Regions from separate parts of the Klebsiella terrigena genome, predicted to be linked through region 1. Evidence: riboswitches for the same ligand, from Rfam matches in the RefSeq annotation. Region 1 holds a riboswitch; the other holds the start of a gene.

Region 1 (3,389 bases):
GGAGTTCCCCTTTTATGTCTTCTGCCCGTCTGCAACAACAGTTCATCCGCCTGTGGCAATGCTGCGAAGGGAGGTCGCAGGAGACGACGCTCAACGAGCTGGCTGAGATGCTAAGCTGCTCGCGCCGCCATATGCGAACCCTGCTGAACATGATGGAAGAGCGCGGCTGGCTAACCTGGGAGGCGGAAGCGGGACGCGGTAAGCGCTCAAAGCTGGCTTTCCTCTACACCGGCCTGGCGCTGCAGCAGCAGCGGGCGGAAGATCTGCTGGAGCAGGATCGCATCGATCAGCTGGTGCAGCTGGTTGGCGATAAGGCCGCCGTGCGCCAGATGCTGGTCTCCCACCTCGGACGGAGCTTTCGCCAGGGGCGGCATATTCTGCGCGTGCTCTATTATCGACCGATGAAAAATCTGCTCCCCGGCAGCGCGCTGCGCCGTTCGGAAAACCATATCGCCCGGCAAATCTTTAGCGCCCTGACGCGGGTAAATGAGGAAAACGGGGAACTGGAAGCCGATATTGCCCACCACTGGCAGCAGCTATCGGCCACCCACTGGCGCTTTTTTTTGCGTCCCGGCATCCACTTTCACCACGGACGCGAGCTGGAAATGGAGGACGTGATCGCCTCTTTGCAGCGCAGCAACGCCCTGCCGCTGTACGCCCATATTGAGCGCATCGTCTCGCCGACCGCCTGGACGCTGGATATCCATCTGACGCAGCCGGATCGCTGGCTGCCGTGGCTGCTGGGCCAGGTTTCGGCGGTGATACTGCCGCGCGAATGGCAGTCGATGGAGAACTACTCCTCGATGCCGATCGGCACCGGCCCCTATGCCGTCGCGCGCAATAACCAAAACCAGCTTAAGATCCACGCCTTCGACGACTACTTCGGCTATCGGGCATTAATCGACGAGGTCAACGTCTGGGTGCTGCCGGAGATTGGCGAGGAGTCGAACGGCGGCTTAACCCTGCAGGGCACCACCCAGAGCGAGAAAGCCGTCGAAAGCCGCCTGGAAGAGGGCTGCTACTACCTGCTGTTTGATTCCCGCAGCCCGCTTGGCGCCAATGCCGCCGTCCGCCAGTGGCTGAGCTATCTGTTCCAGCCGGCGAACCTGCTCTACCACGCGGGCGAACATTACCAGGGCAACTGGTTCCCGGCCTACGGCCTGCTGCCGCGCTGGCACCACGCGCGCAGCCACGCCTGCGAGAAGCCCGCGGGCCTCGAGTCGGTGACGCTGACCTATTATCAGGACCACATTGAGCATCGCGCGATCGGCGGCATTATGGCGACGCTGTTAGCCGAGCATCAGGTCAGGCTGGAGATCCGCGAGCTGGAATACGCGGAGTGGCACCGCGGCGAGGTGGTCAGCGACATCTGGCTAAACAGCGCCAACTTTACCCTGCCGATCGACTTCTCCCTCTTCGCCTGGCTGTATGAAGTCCCGCTCATTCGCCACTGCATCCCGATTGACTGGGAGGAGGACGCCGGCCGCTGGCATGCGGGCGAGTTAAACCCTGCGACCTGGAGCCAGCAGCTGCTGGCCAACCAGACGATCGTCCCGTTGATCCACCACTGGCTGATGATCCAGGGCCAGCGCAGCATGCGCGGCGTGAGGATGAACACCCTCGGCTGGTTTGATTTTAAATCGGCGTGGTTTGCGCCGCCGGAACCCTAGCGCCTTCCCCGGCGGGCGCTTAAGCACTTTCGGTCCGCTAACAAAATCATTACACTAGTCGCCGTTCTCAACGGGGTGCTAATAAACATACGCCGCTTCATTCAGGTTGCATCGTGACAACCTGCAGGATGCAGCGTATGGGCTGAGAAAATACCCGTCGAACCTGATCCGGATAACGCCGGCGAAGGGATTTGAGGCTCACTCAAAATCCTTTGCCACCCCTTTTTTGTGAGGTGCAAAGTGTTGAAAAAATTACTCCCGCTGCTGGTGCTGGTCGCCGCTCCCGCGTTGGCTAAACCCGTTCTCACCGTCTATACCTACGACTCCTTTTCTGCGGACTGGGGCCCGGGTCCGGCCGTCAAAAAGGCCTTTGAAGCCGACTGCGGCTGCGAGCTGAAGTTCGTGGCGCTGGAAGACGGCGTTTCGCTGCTGAATCGCCTGCGCATGGAAGGCAAAAACAGCAAAGCCGATGTGGTACTCGGACTGGACAACAACCTGCTGGAAGCGGCGGCGCAAAGCAAGCTATTCGCCAAAAGCAACGTGCCGACCGACGCGCTCAGGGTACCCGGCGGCTGGAACAACGATACCTTCGTCCCCTTTGACTACGGCTATTTCGCCTTCGTCTACGATAAAAACAAGCTCAAAAATCCGCCCAAAAGCCTGAAGGAGCTGGTTGAGAGCGACCAGAAATGGCGGGTGATCTACGAAGATCCACGCACCAGCACGCCGGGCCTCGGCCTGCTGCTGTGGATGCAGAAGGTGTACGGCGATAAATCCCCGCAGGCGTGGGAGAAGCTGGCGGCAAAAACCGTCACCGTCACCAAGGGCTGGAGCGAGGCCTACGGCCTGTTCCTGAAGGGGGAAAGCGATCTGGTGCTGAGCTATACCACCTCTCCGGCCTATCACATCATCGAAGAGAAAAAAGATAACTACGCGGCGGCCGGCTTCAGCGAAGGCCACTACCTGCAGGTCGAAGTGGCGGCCCGCACCGCGGCCAGCAAGCAGCCGGAGCTGGCGGAGAAGTTCCTTAAGTTTATGGTCTCTCCGGGGTTCCAGAATGCGATTCCGGCGGGCAACTGGATGTACCCCGTCACCCAGGTGACGCTCCCTGCCGGCTTTGACACGCTGATCAAACCGCAGACCACCCTGGAGTTCACTCCGCAGCAGGTCGCTGGCGAACGGCAGAACTGGATTAACGCATGGCAACGCGCCGTCAGCCGCTAACCATCGGCTGGCTGCTGCCGGGCCTGACGGCCGCCACCGTGCTGGTCGTGGTGGCGCTGGCCGCTTTTCTGGCGCTCTGGAGCAGCGCGCCGGAGGCGGCCTGGATGGCTATCGTCGGCGATAGCTATCTCTGGCACGTCGTTCGCTTCTCCTTCTGGCAGGCGTTTCTTTCGGCGCTGCTCTCGGTGGTGCCGGCCATCTTTCTTGCCCGCGCCCTCTACCGGCGCCGCTTTCCCGGCCGCACGCTGCTGCTGCGCCTGTGCGCGATGACGCTTATCCTGCCGGTACTGGTGGCGGTATTTGGCATCCTGAGCGTTTACGGACGCCAGGGCTGGCTGGCGGCGGCATTTAACGCGCTGGGATGGCAGTGGGATTTCTCGCCCTACGGGCTGCAGGGGATCCTGCTGGCGCACGTCTTCTTCAATATGCCGATGGCGACCCGCCTGCTGCTGCAGGCGCTGGAGAATATCCCCGGTGAACAGCGGCAAATTGCGG
Region 2 (3,389 bases), 1.8 Mb from region 1:
GTCGATGCCGGTGTACTTTGATGGGTCGGCATCCACGGAGACGTTGGAAACCGACGAGCCACGGGTGTGGCCGGCAATCCCGTAGATATTTAAAAAGGGAAAGACCCACATATCGAGACGCAGATTCTCGGTCTTACTTTTCTGCCGCGTGTGGCCGGCATCAATAGCAAACATATCGCTCGGAATAAGGTGATTGCCGAGCTTGAGCCCGGAAAAGCTGATGCTGTCGACCAGGATATCCTGGCGAATATTCATGTAGCTCAGGTTGATCCCAAACGGCAGCGGGATCGCGTACCCGCGCGCCCTTGCCTCATCGCCCCAGATAGGAAAGTAGCTGTCGCCGTCGCCGGAAGCCGCGTCACCGCCGCTGGCTCCCCAGGCGCTGCCGGAGGTGAGCAGTAGCGTTATTATGGCTTTAGTCCATCTCATTTTTTTCATCTGACCTTAAAGTCCGGAACCCACATTAAAATAGACCGCCTGCTGGTGCTCGCTGAAGGCGACGTCAATGCCCGTATGTAAGCCGTACTGCCGCGCTATCAGGTAGCGAAACCCCGTCCCCCACGCGGTTTCCGTTTGTTCCCACAATCCGTGCGCTTCATCGGCGGCGCTACCGATACCGACAAACCCCTGCAGGATCCAGCGCGGCTGAAACTCCCAGGCGAGCTGAGTTTGCACCGTGCTGACATAGTCGCCCTGATAGCGATAGCTGGCGATCCCGCGTAGCGCAATATAGGGACGCGCCATCGGGGTGAGATGCCGGTCATGGTGCGTGAGGGACTGATAGTCCCCCGCAAAGGCCAGGGTTAGCGTCCGGCTCAGCGGAATAAAGTATTTACCGTTAAGTGAAAACTGGTTGTACTGATAGTCACCCCCGAGCATGGAGCGGTAAAAACGATACTCGCCCTGCAGCGATAACCCCTTCTTAGGGTAGAAAAAGTTATTGGTTGTGTCATATTCCGCCACCACGCCCAGCGCCGACGAGGTGCTCTGCTGGCCCAATACCCGCTGCCAGACCCGATTGACCAGCGGGCTGTCGGTGGAGATATCGGTTTTGGCGTAGACCTGCGACGCGCCGACGAAAACCGGGGAGTCGCCGACGCGGAACAGCAGCTTTTGCAAGCCGCCGTAGCCTTTGGTCCGCGTACTGATGCTGCGGTTTTGGCTAAATCCCACCACATCGCCGGAGTAAATATCGAGGTTAATATCGGCATAGCCGAGCATTACCAGGTAGCGAATATGGTCGTGATTCCAGCTATGACGATGGCCGCCGCCGACAAACCAGGTGCCGTTCTGCGTCCCGCCGCCGCCAAACGCCGTCATCGGCGGCGGAATGTAGTTCTCGCCTTCGCGGGTGCCTTTACCGTGCAAAAACAGGCCGAACAGGCCCCCGCCAAAGCCCACGGCAGGTTCGGTAATCACCAGCGGTACCGGCAGAAATCCGTAGGGGTTGTCCTGCAGATACTGGCTCATATCCAGCATGCTATCTTCAGGATCGAAAAATTCCCCCGCCGTGGCGGGCGCGGCAAGCGGCACGATCAGCGCCAGCAGCAGCTGGGGGGAAAACGGCTTCATGCACTCTCCAGGCGATAAGGGGTTTTAATACCCAGGTCACTGAAGAATAATGGCTTTCAGCTTATGAAAATATATAGTACGCGCCGCGGAAGTACCAATTGCCGACGGCCGATTTTTTCCTTAATTTTGGATAAAAAAGCGTGCTAAATCACACTAATTACCTATAACACTTTTCCTAATTCTGCACGCCGTTCGCTTTTTAGTCAGATCTCTAGTGACACTGTCACTTAAACCGCCCCAGCGCCCCCGAAGCAATGAGCCGCCGTCGGGATTGTAATCAAAAAGTGAATGTCGTATAACATGGCCCTACCGAGGGGTGTCCCGTGAGGGCTGAGATGGCGTAAGCCGAACCCTTTGAACCTGATCTGGGTCATGCCAGCGAAGGGACGGGTCGGCAATTTTGCCAGTTTTCCGCCATTGCCTGTTCATACTTCTGCACGCCCGGATCTCCCCTTATTCAGGAGGTCCTGTGATTCTTCCCGCATTTACCCAAGGCATCTACGGTCGTCTGCGCCAGCAGGCGGGACGCGACTGGCAGCACTACGTCGCGCATCCCTTTTTACACCAGCTGGCTGACGCCACCCTGCCCGAACCCGCATTCCGCCGCTACCTGACGCAGGACTATCTGTTTTTGATCCACTTTGCCCGCAGCTATGCCCTGCTGGTCAGCAAGCTGCGCACGCTGCCGGAGATGCGCGCCGCGGCGGCATCGATGAACGCCATCCTTAACGAGCTGCCGCTGCACGTCGGCTACTGCGCCGACTGGGGGCTGGATGAAGCCACCATGGCCGCAGAGCCGGAAGCGGCGGAGACGGTTAACTACACGCGCTACGTGCTGGATATCGGCCATTCCGGCGACGCGCTGGATCTGCTGGCCGCGCTGATGCCCTGCGTGGCCGGCTACGCGGAAATCGGGCTCGGGCTGCTGCACGGTCCGCAGACCCGCCTGGACGATAACCCCTACGCCTCGTGGATCCGTAACTACGGCGACGAAGGCTATCTCAACGGCGTCAACGCGGCGATCGCCCTGCTTGAAACCCTCTGGCAGCAGCGCGGCGGCGAGTCGAGATTCGCTGAGCTCAGCGCCATCTTCACCACCGCCACGCGGCTGGAGGCCAACTTCTGGCAGATGGGGCTGAACGCGGTAACGGAGGCGTCGGCGTGACGCCCCCGGCGATCCACGTGCGGGAACTGGGTTTGCGCTTCGGCGCGCGGGTTGTTTTTGCCGATTTGTCGTTCGATATCCCCGCCGGTCAGTGGATCTCTCTGCTGGGCGCCAGCGGTGCCGGAAAGACCAGCCTGCTGCGCATCATCGCCGGCCTTGCGGCGCCCACCTCCGGCCAGGTGTACGCCAGCGACGGGCAGCCCGTCGCGAAACGGCTGGCGTGGATGGGCCAGAAGGACCTGCTCTATCCGTGGCTGAGCGTGCGCGATAACGTCGCCCTCGGCGCGCGCCTGCGCGGGGAGCGCGTCGACCGCACGCGCGTGACAACCCTGTTGCGCCAGGTGGGGCTGGAGCAGTGCGCCGACGATCGCCCGGCGTCGCTCTCCGGCGGCATGCGTCAGCGCGCGGCGCTGGCCCGCACGCTGTATGAAGACCGCCCCGTGGTGTTAATGGATGAGCCCTTCTCCGCCCTCGACACCATCACCCGCACGCGTATTCAAACCCTGGCGGCTGAACTGCTGGCCGAGCGTACCGTGGTGCTGATTACCCACGATCCAATGGAAGCCTGCCGCCTGAGCCACCGCCTGCTGGTGCTTTCTCCGTCTGCGGGCGGGATCGACGACTCGCACCATCTGAGCGGCCTGCCGCCGCG

Evidence for each region. A riboswitch is a leader RNA that binds a small molecule or an ion and turns the genes downstream of it on or off. The one in region 1 is predicted to bind thiamine pyrophosphate.
Region 2: linked by a shared signal. The riboswitch ahead of HCK03_RS13925 (TenA family protein) and the one ahead of thiB (thiamine ABC transporter substrate binding subunit) in region 1 are both predicted to bind thiamine pyrophosphate.

The regions. Positions count from the first base shown of each region.
Region 1 is NZ_CP050508.1:4,764,328-4,767,716, forward strand. It holds gene sgrR (HTH-type transcriptional regulator SgrR) at 15-1,670, shown strand; TPP riboswitch at 1,732-1,878, shown strand; gene thiB (thiamine ABC transporter substrate binding subunit) at 1,911-2,894, shown strand; gene thiP (thiamine/thiamine pyrophosphate ABC transporter permease ThiP) at 2,870-3,389, shown strand, end outside.
Region 2 is NZ_CP050508.1:2,948,781-2,952,169, forward strand. It holds gene HCK03_RS13915 (hypothetical protein) at 1-429, opposite strand, end outside; gene HCK03_RS13920 (BamA/TamA family outer membrane protein) at 445-1,572, opposite strand; TPP riboswitch at 1,875-1,976, shown strand; gene HCK03_RS13925 (TenA family protein) at 2,042-2,737, shown strand; gene HCK03_RS13930 (ABC transporter ATP-binding protein) at 2,734-3,389, shown strand, end outside.